4 regions of the Kitasatospora sp. NPDC002227 genome follow, and region 3 is predicted to be linked to each of the others. Evidence: riboswitches for the same ligand, from Rfam matches in the RefSeq annotation. Region 3 holds a riboswitch; each other region holds the start of a gene.
The links. Region 3 has a riboswitch for cobalamin ahead of cobN (cobaltochelatase subunit CobN). Riboswitches for the same ligand answer to the same signal wherever they lie in the genome.
Positions count from the first base shown of each region.

Region 1 (3,286 bases), on a different contig from region 3:
GGCACTGCAGTGCTCGCGCAGCCGCTCACGCCGGACCGCGTACGCATCAGCCATGCTCCCGAGCGTACGGAGGGTGGCGGCACCCCGCCTGTCAGGCGCGTCCCTCCTTGGCCTTGGCGGACCACCGGTGGTCGACCTTGGCCAGCTTCCAGTACCCGATCGCGATCGCCCAGACCACCACGAACAGGCCGACGATCGCGAAGCCCACGTTGTCCAGGCTCAGCTCGGAGATCCAACCCGTCACCGGGTCGGTCAGGTCGAACTTGTCGTGCGCCACGGTGACCAGTTCGATGGTGCCGATCACGAAGGCCACCGCGATGGAGAGGCCGGTGATGGTGAGGTTGTAGTAGACCTTGCGGACGGGGTTGGAGAAGGCCCACTGGTAGGCGAAGTTCATGAACGTGCCGTCCAGGGTGTCGAACAGGCTCATCCCCGAGGCGAACAGCAGCGGCAGGCAGACGATCGCGTACCAGGGCAGCCCGGCGGCGGCGCCCGAACCGGCCATCACCATCAGGGTCACCTCGGTCGCGGTGTCGAAGCCGAGGCCGAGCAGCATCCCGACGGGGTACATCTGGCCCGGGCGGGTGATCGAGCGGGTGGCGCGGCCGAGGATACGGTTCATGAAGCCGCGCGAGTTGAGGTGGCGCTCCAGCTCGGTCTCGTCGTACTCGCCGGACCGCATCGCGCGGTAGACCCGCAGGATGCCGGTCAGCGCGGCCAGGTTGAGCGCGGCGATCAGGTAGAGGAAGGCACCGGAGGTGGTGGTGCCGATCATCCCGAGCACCTTGTGGGTGGTGGACTCGTCGTCCATCAGGGTGCCCGCGAGCGCGGCGCCGCCGGCGACCAGACCGGCCATCACCACGACCATGCTGGAGTGGCCGAGGGCGAACCAGAAGCCGACCGAGACCGGGCGCTTGCCGTCGGCCATCAGCTTTCTGGTGGTGTTGTCGATCACGGCTATGTGGTCGGCGTCGAAGGCGTGCCGCATGCCCAGGGTGTAGGCCGTGATGCCGAGGCCGACGCCGAAGACCTGGGTGCCGACCTTGTAGTTGGCCGGGACGACCAGGAAGAACAGGGTGCCGAAGGCGGCCACGTGCATGGCCAGGATGACCAGCATCAGGCCCGTGGTACGGACGGTGTCCTCACGCTTCCAGCGGAAGCCGGTCTCGGTGGGCGCCGCCGTCGGGGCAGCACTGATTTCAGGCAGGGTCATCTGCGGTCACGCTCCAGCACCTCGTGGATCAACTCGTGAAGTGCCGTGGCCGGTCTCCTGGCTTACGGGTCGACGCACCCGCACCTGGCCTTCCCGGACGGTTGGCGTCCAGTGGCCTCCGTGCTGTTCGCACGGAGACGGTGCGGGTACTACCCGATCACAGTGGCGAGGGCCGCTCCGGACTGGGACCTTGATGGTCCGTCACCGGTCTTCCCGAGCACCACGGCGTGGAACACCGTAGGGGTGACCCGCCACCACCTGCAAGCCTGCACACCTGCGCAGGTGTTGCAGATCACCTGCCCCGGCGTGCGCCGGGCGCTGGGGTCCGTCCGGCGGGACACGTCGGATGGCGTGCCCCGGCGGCGACCGCCCGGCGGGACCCGCCGGACAGACCCCGGATGAGAGAATCTCCGGCATGCACCTCGTCCCCGCCGACCGCGCGAACCACCGGACCATCGACGGCCACCGCGTCTGCGAGGCCATCGCCGCCATCGGTGATGCCGAGCACGTCCAAGCCTGGGCCGAACGCTTCTCCCTGCTGGCCGATCCCGGGCGCCTCTCGCTGCTCCTCGCCCTGCACGAGACCGGCCCGCTGGCCGTCTCCGACCTCGCCGTCGCCACCGGCATGAAGGACCCGGCCGTCTCCCAGGCCCTGCGCCTGCTCCGCGCCGGCGGTCTGGTCACCGGCGACCGGGACGGCCGGATCGTCCGCTACCGCCTGATCGACCCGGCCGTCGCCGAGGTGCTCGCCCACGGCGTCCTCGGCTACCGGGAATGAATGTTCATTCCAGCCGACGCCGGGGTCCTCGCCCCCGGCGCCCCGGCTGCTGGGAATGAACATTCATTCCGCCCGTCGCCAAGGCCCTCGCCCGCACGGCACCCCGGGCCATCCGGAATGAACATTCATTCCGCCATTCCACCCGACGCTAAATGCTTCGTCAGACCACCCGCCCGCTCCGTACGGTGATCCGATGCAGACCGTTGAGCTGACCTGCGATCCCGTGTTCGACGCCGCCGTCCGTGAGGTCTGGCAGCAGCTGGACGAAGGCGGCGTGGCCAGCCTGGCCCGGAACACCCACCCGACCCACCGGCCGCACCTGACCCTCGCCGCCTGCGGGAGCGTCCCGGTGGCCGCGCTGGCCCGGGTGGACGAGCTGATCGCGGAGGCCCTGCCGCTGCCGGTGCGGCTCACCGGGCTGCTCTCGTTCAGCGCGCGCAGCCGCCGCCGGGTGCTGTCCTGGTCGGTCGTGCCCGGTTACGAGCTGGTGCGCCTGCACCACCGGATCTGGCAGGAGCTGGCCGAGGCCGCCCAGCCCGGCTCAGCCCAGCCCAGCCCCTACTACCTGCCCGGCCGCTGGTCCCCGCACCTGGGCCTCACCCGGCGGCTCGAACCCGCCGAGCTCGCCCTGGCCCACCACCTGCTGGGCCGGCTGCCCGACCTCACCGGCAGCTTCGACGCCGCCCGCAGCTACGACACCTGCACCGGCCTCACCACGCCGCTGGGCGCGGCGCCGCCAGCAGTCCGTCCAGCGAGCGCTTGAACGCCGCCACAAAAGCCTTCCGAGTCCCGTCCCCCACCAGCTCCAGCGACAGGTACGGGTTGAGGTCCTCCAGCTCCACCAGCAGCAGCTCGCCCTCCCGCGTGCGGCAGGCGTCGACCCGCTGGATGCCGTGCGACAGCCCGTTCCACGCCACGAACCGGCGGGCGAAGGCGAGGTCGGCGCCCGTCGGCGCGTACGGCTCCAGCCGCCAGCGGGCCTCCTGGTCCGGGGCGTACAGGGCGTACTGGAACTCCTGGTCCACGAAGTAGAACGAGACCTCGTACGTGAAGTCGATCCTCGGCTGCACCAGCATCCCGGTCACCTCCCGGGCGCCCTTCGCGACCACCTCCAGGCCGATCGAGTCGGCCCCCTGCACCGGCTTCACCACGTACTCGGGCACCTCCGGCAGGCCCGCCCAGCTGCCCTCGGCGGTCGGGATCACCGGGTACCCGGCGGCGGTGAGCTCGAGCAGGTACCGCTTGCCCGCCATGTCGGCCTTGCCGTCCAGCGGGTTGTAGACGCGTATCCGCTC
Region 1 is NZ_JBEOWY010000034.1:19,907-23,192, reverse strand. Features, by position in the region: gene ABT095_RS26170 (aminopeptidase P family protein) at 1-54, opposite strand, end outside; gene nicT (Nickel transporter NicT) at 92-1,213, opposite strand; cobalamin riboswitch at 1,244-1,453, opposite strand; gene ABT095_RS26160 (ArsR/SmtB family transcription factor) at 1,629-1,991, shown strand; gene ABT095_RS26155 (2'-5' RNA ligase family protein) at 2,185-2,754, shown strand; gene ABT095_RS26150 (ATP-grasp domain-containing protein) at 2,702-3,286, opposite strand, start outside.
Region 1: another riboswitch for cobalamin. It lies ahead of nicT (Nickel transporter NicT); the one in region 3 lies ahead of cobN (cobaltochelatase subunit CobN).

Region 2 (3,286 bases), on a different contig from region 3:
CGCCCCGGAACTTGTTGACGAACCAGCCGGCCACGTGCCGCTGGTCCTCGGGGGAGAGCAGCGCCAGGGTGCCGTACATCGCGGCGAAGACCCCGCCCCGGTCGATGTCCCCGACCACCACCACGGGCAGCTTCGCGGCGACCGCCAGGCCCATGTTGGCGATGTCCCGGTCCCGCAGGTTGATCTCGGCGGGGGAGCCGGCGCCCTCGCAGACCACCACCTCGTACCGGGACCGCAGGTCGGCCAGGCACTCCAGGGCGCGCTCGAGCAGGACGGGCTTGCGCTCGCGGTAGTCCAGCGCGCCGACCTCGGCGACGGCCTTGCCGAGCAGCACCACCTGGCTGCGGCCGTCCGCCCCGGGCTTGAGCAGCACCGGGTTCATCGCCGCCTCGGGCTCGATCCGGGCCGCCGCCGCCTGCATCGCCTGGGCGCGGCCGATCTCGGCGCCGTCGGCCGTCACGAAGGAGTTGAGCGACATGTTCTGCGCCTTGAACGGCGCGACCCGCACCCCCTGCCGGGCCAGCCAGCGGCAGATGCCCGCCGTCACCACGCTCTTCCCGGCGTCCGAGGTCGTCCCCGCCACCAGCAGTGCGCCGCTCATCCCTTGTTCCTCCTAAGCATCGCGGCAGCCACCGCCGTCACACCGAGCGCCAGCGCCCCCACCCGGCGGGAGAGCTGACAGGCCCGCTCCACGTCGTCCACCGTCACCGGCCGCAGCTCCCCGCCGAGCACCGGCCGGTGCTCCACGCGTTCGCCGTACTGCAGGGTGCCGCCGAGGCGGACGCCCAGCGCGCCCGCGAAGGCCGACTCGGCCTGGCCGGCGTTGGGGCTCGGGTGGGAGGAGCCGTCCCGGCGCCAGACCTTCCAGGCGGTGCCCGGCGAAGGCGCGGCGGCGCAGGCGAGCAGCGCGGTGAGCCGGGCGCCGGGCCAGCCGGCCACGTCGTCCAGGCGGGCGGCGGCCCAGCCGAAGCGCAGGTGGCGGGGGGAGCGGTGGCCGACCATCGCGTCCAGCGTGTTGACGGCCCGGAAGGCCAGCAGGCCGGGCGCCCCGGCCAGCGCGCCCCAGATCAGCGCGTTGACCACGGCGTCGGCGGTGTTCTCCGCGACCGACTCGACCACGGCCCGCGCGATCTGCGCCTCGTCCAGGCCGCTCGGGTCCCGCCCGCACAGGTGCGGCAGGCGCTCCCGGGCGGCGGTCAGGTCGCCCGCGCGCAGGTGGCCGCCGATGGTCCGGGCCTCCCGGGTCAGCGAGGTGCCGCCGAGCACCGTCCAGGTCGCGGCGGCGGCGAACAGCGCGCGGCCGGCCTTCCGGCGCCCGAGCGCCCGCTCGGCCAGCGCGGCCCCGGCCGCGACGCCGCCCACGCAGACGGCGGTGTGCAGGGCGCCCACACCGCGGTGGTCACGCCAGAGGGCCTGCTCGAGCCGGTGCGCGGCGGAGCCGAAGACGGCCACCGGGTGGCCACGCCTGGGGTCGGCGAAACGGACGTCGGCGAGGTACCCCACCACACTGCCGAGCGCGAAGGCGGTGCCCCGCCTCAACGCGCGCACCGCACAGCGGGAGGGGTCGGCGGTAGGTACGCCACGGTGACGGGTGTCCTCACTCAGGGTCCGCGCCCTGGCTCGACGAAACCGGAGGTGAGAGTCTCCTGGCTCCCGGGCCGCTTCCGCGTGCGCCCGGTGACAGTGGCGGGACCGCGCCGGACTCGCACCGGCTTCCTCTCCTTGCCTCCGTTTGGCTGAAAGATCCCACCACGCGCCCGGACCGGGAGTCAACAAACCGTCACGGTGGGCTGGGTCACCCGGCGGGCCGGACGATGACCCGTCAGTATCTCCGAGACCGGAGCCCGCTCGGCCCTCGAGGGTTGTGCGATCAGCCAGGGGCGGGTGGGCCCCGGCGGGCCGGGGTTCGTGTGTTCAGCGGCTGTGGGAGCCGTGCGGGGCCCCCGTACGGTCACCAGGTATGCGACGCAGACCGCTTCCTCCTGCCACCCCCACGCCCGTCCCCTTCTCCCCGGCCGCCGCCCGGGCCCACCGGGCCGGCCTAGGCCTCACCCCGGGGCAGGTGGCGGAGGGGATGGCGGCGCACGGGGTGCGGCTGCTGCCGGGGCACGTGCTCGGCTGGGAGAACGGCGAGCTGCGGCCCAGCGAGGAGGAGTTCGTCGCGCTGGCGCGGGCCCTGTGGTGCCCGCCCGCCCAGCTGATGGGCGCAGCCCCGGCCACCCTGCGGGACTTCCGGGTGGCCCGCGAGTACACCCAGGAGCAGGCGGCCCAGCGGCTCGGGCTCTCGCTCGCGGCCTACGCGAAGGCCGAGACCATCGGCCGCTGGTCCGGCGACGAGGAGCAGACCCACACCCTGGCCCACGTGCTCGGGATCGGCCTGCGGAGCCTGGTCCGGGTGACCGGACGTCAGGACGAGTTCGAGCAGTGCCTGCGCAGCAGCATCGACGGCCGCTGGCAGGCCCAGCTGGGGCCCCTCGCCCGCCTGGTCCCGGCCCCCCGCTCCGCCCTCACCGCCGTCCTGACCGCCCTCCAGTCCGAGTACCAGGTCCCGCTCTCCTGGGGCACCCCCGCCGCCGCCCCCACCACCCCGCTCCCCGACCGCTTCTGGCAGCTCCTCGCGGGCCACGACACCGACATCCCGGTCTGAGGCTCCGGCGGGCCCCTGAACAGCCGCCCCGGCTGGCGGGCCCCGGCCCCCGGTAGTGGGATGGAGTGCGAACGGTCCGTCACCAGCGACTCCCAGGGAGCGTCATGCGCTGGCAATCCGCCGCCTTCATCGCCGCCGCCGGCGCCGGAGCAGGGATCCTGCTGCTCGGCCGCAAGCTCTCCGAGGGGGCCGTCAACCCGGCCGCCGCCCAGCAGGAGTCCGTCCGCCCGCCCGCCGTGCTGAAGGTCCGGGCCCTGGGCCCGGGCCGCGTGACGCTGACCCGGACGCCCGACTCCGCCCGCCCGGGGCGGTACGCGCTGGAGTGGGGCGAGGACGGCCACGCCGTGGTCGGCGGGATCCTCGCCTCGGACGCCGCGGGCGTCACCCGCCGCCTCGAGCGCGCCGACGCCGGCACCCTGGCCGTCGGCACGGAGCTGCGGATGACCCCGCGGGTGCTCCTCGGCGACCCCACCTCCGCGCTCGCGATGGACTTCGCCGAGACCACCGCCGTGGGCGAGCTCGGCCCGCTCCCGGCCTGGCTCACGCCCGGCGTACGCGGCACCTGGGTGATCCTGGTCCACGGCCCGGGAGCGGGCCGTGAGCAGGCCCTCCCGGCCCTCCCCACCCTCGCCTCGCTGC
Region 2 is NZ_JBEOWY010000005.1:102,101-105,386, reverse strand. Features, by position in the region: gene ABT095_RS06550 (cobyric acid synthase) at 1-601, opposite strand, end outside; gene ABT095_RS06545 (cobalamin biosynthesis protein) at 598-1,539, opposite strand; cobalamin riboswitch at 1,621-1,766, opposite strand; gene ABT095_RS06540 (helix-turn-helix domain-containing protein) at 1,961-2,647, shown strand; gene ABT095_RS06535 (alpha/beta hydrolase family protein) at 2,752-3,286, shown strand, end outside.
Region 2: another riboswitch for cobalamin. It lies ahead of ABT095_RS06545 (cobalamin biosynthesis protein); the one in region 3 lies ahead of cobN (cobaltochelatase subunit CobN).

Region 3 (3,286 bases):
GGCGCTGCGGGTGTTGCCCATCTCCTTGGCCAGCGCGGGCACCGACGGGTCGGAGAGGGTGCAGACCACCTCGTTGTCGGCGGGCAGGCGCTTGCGGGTGACACCGCTGGCGACCATCGAGACGTCGCACAGGATCGGCGCTCCGGCCAGCAGCGCGGCGCGCGCGTCAGCCACCGCGCGGGGCGAGAAGGCCAGGTCCTCGACCAGGTCGGTCATGCCGCAGGCGTGGATCATCCGCACCGCGACCCGGGCGACGTCCTCGGGCATGCCAGCGAGGTCGGCCTCGGCCCGGATGGTGGCAAAGGACTGCCGGTAGATCTCGGCGCCGTCCTTCTCGTACTCGATCACTTCGTCCTCCGGGCCTCGGCCACCGCCGTGGCCATCTGCTCTCTCGTCACTTCGACAACACTCGTGTCCCCAGCCAGGGAGATCCGGTACCGCTCGGGTCCGGTCGCCAGTACGTCCACCCAGGCACCCGACGGGTGCCCGCACCTGCGCTCGCAGCCGGACCAGTGGACCGGCAGTCCGCCGGCCGCCGTCGAGTCCAGCGCCGCGGCGGCGTCCCGCCGCACGTCGGCGAGCGACTTGCCGCACCCGGGCAGCCCGGTGCACGCACTCGCCCCGGCCCAGGCGGACTCCGCCTCGGTCCGCAGCCCGGCCACCGCCAGCTCCGGCAGTGCCGAAGCACCCGCCCCGGGCACCACCACCGACCGCCACGGCGTCACGCGCAGTCCGTCCCCCACCGAAGCCAGCAACCGCCACTGCGCAGCCGTCACCCGCCCGAACCTCAGCCCGACGCAGACAGCCGCGCCGCCCAGCACACCGATGTCCAGCGGCGCCCCGAACCCCGGCAGCGGTTCGCTCCCCGCGTCCAGAGCAGAAACCTCCCGCACGTGCCAGGCCCCGCCTGCCACCGCCAGGAACTCCACCGCCGCCGCGACCGCCGCCGCGACCTCGCCCCCGGCCGCGACAGCACGCGCGGTCCGAGCCCGCCCGAGGCGCAGCAGCGCGCCCCCGCCCGCCACTGCGATCAACGTCACATCGGCGTCCAGCGCCGCGACGTCCCCCCGCCCGTCGTCCAGCGCGAACAGGAACTTCCCCGACAGCCCGGCGGCAGCCGCCGACGCACACAGCGCCGCGTCCAGCGCCCGCACCCACCCCTGGACGTCCGCGTACCCGAGCCCGTCCAAGCCGGCGGCCGGCGAGGCCACGATGTTCCGTACCCGCTCGTGGGTGTCCGAGGGCAGCAGCCCGGCGGACCGCAGCCGCCGCCCGAGCTCCAGCCCCGAATCGGCGGCCAGCCCCCGGAGTTGGACGTTGCCCCGCGAGGTGGTCTCCAGCGCGCCGTCGCCGAGCTCGTCCGCCGCGTCCGCGAGCGCGAGCGCCTGCCGGGACGTCAGCAACCCTCCCGGTATCCGGACCCGGGCGAGGGCGCCGTCGTCGGCGGCGTGCAGCCGCAGGGCGCCCGGGCAGGCGTCCGACTGCGCCCGGCCGGGGCGGCCGGGGCCCGGTTCGGTGGCGGAGGGTCGGGGTGACATGGCCGCGAGCATACCCACGATCCGCCCGGGCACAGCTGCTGTGTGGATCACACCGGTCACCGGGCGCTCTGTCCCCGTCACCTGGCACCCCGTACGATGCTGCCGGGCGTCCCTCGCGGCCGCCCACGCCAGCGACGGCGCTTCACGGAGGAAACCGGTGCAAAACCGGTGCGGTCCCGCCACTGTGACCTCGGCTCACTGGCCGAGGAAGTCAGGAACTCCTGCCGTCCTCGACTCACCCCACGGGGCGCGGACCCCGAGGAAGGCCCGACCATGCCTGTGCTGGGGCGTCAACCCCGGGGGCGCGGGGCTCTGCTCATCAACAGCAGGCGCGCCCAGCCGCCCATCGCCGTACCCGGTTGCGCGCATCGTCCCGCTCGTCCCCGCTCCGGTTGCCCTGAGCAGTCCAAGCTCCACGCCGCAGCCCGCAGCGCGTACTCACCGCTCCGTCCCCCCGCCTGGGGCATCCACAACCTGGCCGGGAGGCCCTCCGCATGATCCTGCTGCTCTCCACCTCCGACACCGACCTGCTGAGCGCCCGCGCCTCGCAGGGCCCGGTCGGCTTCCGCCTGGGCAACCCGGCCCGGCTCTCCCCCGAGGAGCTCCCCGGGCTCCTCGACGGCACCGAGCTGGTGGTGGTCCGCCTGCTCGGCGGCCGCCGCGCCTGGCAGGAGGGGCTGGACGCGCTGCTCGCGGGCCCGCGCCCGGTGATCGTGCTGACGGGTGAGCAGGCCCCGGACGCCCAGCTGATGGAGCTCTCCACCGTGCCCGCCGGCATCGCCGCCGAGGCGCACGCCTACCTCGCGCACGGCGGCCCGGCCAACCTGGCCGAGCTCGGCGCCTTCCTCTCCGACACCGTGCTGCTCACCGGCCACGGCTTCGCCGCCCCGGCCTCCGCCCCCGAGTGGGGCCCGCTGGAGCGCACCGAGGCCAACGAGAGCGGCCCGAGCGTGGCCGTCCTCTACTACCGCGCCCACCACATGAGCGGCAACACCGGCTTCGTCGAGACGCTCTGCCAGGCCCTCGAGGCCCAGGGCGCCCGCCCGAAGCCGCTCTACTGCTCCTCCCTGCGCGGCGCCGCCCCCGAGCTCCTCGCCGAGCTGGCCGGCACCGATGCGATCATCACCACCGTCCTCGCGGCGGGCGGCACCAAGCCCGCCGACGCCCAGGCCGGCGGCGACGAGGAGGCCTGGGACGCGGGCGCGCTGGCCGCCCTGGACCGCCCGATCCTGCAGGCGCTCTGCCTGACCTGGTCCCGCGAGCAGTGGGAGGCCAGCGACGACGGCCTCTCCCCGCTCGACACCGCGACCCAGGTCGCCGTCCCCGAGTTCGACGGCCGCCTGATCACCGTCCCGTTCTCCTTCAAGGAGCTGGACGAGGACGGCCTGACCGTCTACGCGGCCGACCCCGAGCGGGCCGCCCGCGTCGCCGGCATCGCCGTCGCGCACGCCCGGCTGCGCCACACCCCGGCCGCCGAGCGCCGCCTCGCGCTGGTGCTCTCCGCGTACCCGACCAAGCACGCCCGGGTCGGCAACGCCGTCGGCCTGGACACCCCGGCCAGCGCGATCCGTCTCCTCCACCGCCTGCGCGAGGAGGGCATGGACCTCGGCACCGACCTCCCGGGCCTGGACGTCGACAGCGACACCGACTCCGGCCACGAAGGTGACGCCCTCATCCACGCCCTGATCGCGGCCGGCGGCTACGACCAGGACTGGCTGACGGAGGAGCAGCTCGCCCGCAACCCCGTC
Region 3 is NZ_JBEOWY010000001.1:57,987-61,272, reverse strand. Features, by position in the region: gene ABT095_RS00245 (precorrin-8X methylmutase) at 1-348, opposite strand, end outside; gene ABT095_RS00240 (ferredoxin-like domain-containing protein) at 345-1,550, opposite strand; cobalamin riboswitch at 1,657-1,781, shown strand; gene cobN (cobaltochelatase subunit CobN) at 2,033-3,286, shown strand, end outside.

Region 4 (3,286 bases), on a different contig from region 3:
GCACAGGTTGGAGGAGTGCACGGTGCGGCCGGGCACGGCGGTCTGGTTGGCGGCGCGGTTGGAGGCGTCCTTGAAGGTCATCCAGCCGTTGCCGGTCTGCGCCAGGGTGCGCATCATCCGGGCGTACAGGGTCTGCGCCGGGATGGTGCGGACGGCCTTGCCCTCGGCCTCTGCCTTCAGGTACGCGGCGTCGAAGTCGGCGCCCCAGAGGTCGACCAGCTCGGGCACGTCGGCCGGGGAGAACAGCGACCAGTCGGTGTTGGCGTTCACGCGGCGCATGAACTCGTCCGGGATCCAGTGGGCGAGGTTCAGGTTGTGGGTGCGCCGCGCCTCCTCGCCCGTGTTGTCGCGCAGCTCGAGGAACTCCTCGATGTCCGCGTGCCAGGTCTCCAGGTAGACGCAGGCCGCGCCCTTGCGGCGGCCGCCCTGGTTGACGGCGGCGACCGAGGAGTCGAGGGTGCGCAGGAACGGCACGATGCCGTTGGACTTGCCGTTGGTGCCGCGGATCAGCGAGCCGCGCGAGCGGATGCGGCTGTAGGACAGGCCGATGCCGCCGGCGTGCTTGGACAGGCGGGCGATCTGCGCGTAGCGCGAGTAGATCGAGTCCAGGTTGTCCAGCGGGGAGTCCAGCAGGTAGCAGCTGGACATCTGCGGGTGCTTGGTGCCGGAGTTGAACAGCGTCGGCGAGGAGGGCAGGTAGGAGAGCGCGCTCATCAGCGCGTACAGCTCGGCGACCTCGCGGACGGCCGTCTCGGAGTCGCCGACGGCCAGGCCCGAGGCGACGCGGAGCAGGAAGTGCTGCGGGGTCTCGATCACCTTGCGGGTGATCGGGTGGCGCAGCAGGTAGCGGGACTGCACGGTGCGCAGGCCGAAGTACTCGAAGCGGTCGTCGCCCCGCTGGTCGATCAGCTCGTCCAGGCTGTCGGCGTGCTTGGCGACGAAGGCGGCGGTGGTGTCGCCGATCAGGCCCTCGGCGTGGCCGACGGCGATCGAGGCGGAGAAGGAGACGGCGCCCTGGCTCACGGCCTCGTCGGCGATCTCCAGGGCGAGCAGGCGGGCGGCCAGCTTCGAGTACTGCGGGTCCTCGGCGATCATCGAGGCGGCGGCCTCGACGGCCAGAGAGCGCAGCTCGGCGAAGTCGGAGCCCGCGTGGCGGCCGCGCAGGGCGGCGGCGGCGACGTGGCCGGGGTCCACCTGGGGGAGGTCGACACTGCGGTCGGTCAGCAGCCGCAGGAGCGCAGCACCGGGGTCGGTCTGGTCGTGATCGGCGGAACCCTGGGACGGCAGGGCAACTGCTGCGATGGTCAAGGCGCTCTCCTGGCGGCGGCGGAACGACGTGGTCGCCAGGGCCGCCTGGGCACAGGGGAACGCGGCGCGGCGCGCTCGTTCGAGCGCGCGCGTTTCAGACCCCCCGGCCCGCCCGCGAGGCCCGGACGTGACTCAGTGCTGCAAGGCGCCTGCGGGGAAGCCGTGTGCACACCGTCGGCAGGTCATCGGACTTACGGCGCGCCCGTAGGGGTGCGCAGCTCACCGCTGCGGGGCAGTCCCGGACTTTCACTGGGTTCCCCTGCTTCGACAGCGAGAGTGAGCATACATGTTGTGGCGGAGGTCGGATGCGACCCCAGATGTAGTGCCGCGTGTCGTGGTCGGCTGGTAGCTCGGAGCCACCGTACGGCCCGTCAGATCACCGGATCGTCGAAGGTCAGACCGTACGTGAGCAGGTCGATCCCGGGGCGCGGGGCCCAGTCCCGCTCGGGGGTCCGGCGGAAGCCGACCCGCTCGTAGAGCCGGTGTGCGGCCGTCATCGAGGGCCGGGTGGAGAAGGCCATGGCGGTCAGTCCGAGCTCCCGGGAGCGGGCGATCGAGGCCCGGACCAGGGCCTCGCCGACGCCTCTCCCGCGGGCCGCCGAGCCCACCGCGAGCATCCGGATCTCGCCCTCGTGCGGCTCGGCGATGTCCGCCCATTCGGTGCCGCCGGAGGCGAAGGTCACACAGCCGAGCACGTGGCCGGCGCCGTCGACGGCGACGAACAGCTCGGCCTCCGCGAGGCGGCGGCGGGCGTCCCGGAGGAGCTCGACGTACGGGCTGTCGGGGTCGGTGTGGCCATCGCCGACGAACGCCTCGACGGTGACGGCTCCGGCGCCCTCGAGGTCCTCCTCGCGGGCCGGGCGGATGACGATGTCCATCCGGACATTGTGCCCGAAGATGTGTTCGACTCCGTCGGGTAGCCCGTCGGGCGGTGCCGGTTGTCCCGGCCGAGCCGGGCCAGGCGGTCGACGTCGCGGCCGACCAGGGTGCCGAGGAGGCCGAAGCCGGCGAGGACGGCGAGCAGGGGCAGGAACTGCGTGATCGAGGTCATGCCTCCAGCCTCGTCCGTGGCGCGGATCCGGACGAGTGGCAGGAATGACCGATTGCATCGATATCCTGCCAGTGGCATCCTGGGCCCATGCCGAACCCCCCGCTGAACCCCGCGCTGAAGAACGTGGTCGCCGTGGTGCTCGAGCCGGTGCACCCCTTCGAGCTGGGGGTGGCCTGCGAGGTCTTCGGCCTGGACCGCAGCGACGACGGGCTGCCGGTGTACGACTTCGCGCTCGCCTCCGACCGGCCCGGGCTGCTGCGCACCCACGCCGGCTTCAGCGTGGACGTGCCGTACGGGGTCGAGCGCCTCGCCGAGGCCGATCTGGTCATCGCCGCCGCCACCGGCATCCGGGAGAGCTACCCCGAGCCGCTCCTGGCGGCCCTGCGGGCCGTGGTGGCGCGCGGCTCCCGGGTGCTGTCGATCTGCAACGGCTCCTACCTGCTCGGCGCCGCCGGGCTGCTCGACGGGCGCCGCTCCACCACGCACTGGCGGCACGCCGACAGGATGGCCGCGCTGTACCCCGCCACCACGGTCGAGCCGGACGTGCTCTACGTGGACGAGGACCCGGTCATCACCTCCGCCGGGACGGCGGCCGGGATCGACGCCTGCCTGCACCTGGTGCGCAAGCTGCAGGGGGCCGAGGTGGCCCGGGGGATCGCCCGGCGGATGGTGGTGGCCCCGCACCGGGACGGCGGGCAGGCCCAGTTCGTAGCCCGCCCGCTGCCGGAGTGCTCGGCGGACTCGCTGGGCGGCCTGCTCGAGTGGCTGCGCCACCACCTGGACGAGGAGCTGACGGTGGACCAGCTCGCCGCCCGGGCGCACATGTCCCCCCGGACCTTCGCCCGGCGCTTCCAGCAGGAGACCGGCACCACCCCGCACCGCTGGCTCACCAACCAGCGCCTGCTGCACGCCCAGCGCCTCCTCGAG
Region 4 is NZ_JBEOWY010000002.1:32,877-36,162, reverse strand. Features, by position in the region: gene ABT095_RS02080 (ribonucleoside-diphosphate reductase subunit alpha) at 1-1,308, opposite strand, end outside; cobalamin riboswitch at 1,468-1,598, opposite strand; gene ABT095_RS02075 (GNAT family N-acetyltransferase) at 1,680-2,186, opposite strand; gene ABT095_RS02070 (hypothetical protein) at 2,240-2,407, shown strand; gene ABT095_RS02065 (helix-turn-helix domain-containing protein) at 2,447-3,286, shown strand, end outside.
Region 4: another riboswitch for cobalamin. It lies ahead of ABT095_RS02080 (ribonucleoside-diphosphate reductase subunit alpha); the one in region 3 lies ahead of cobN (cobaltochelatase subunit CobN).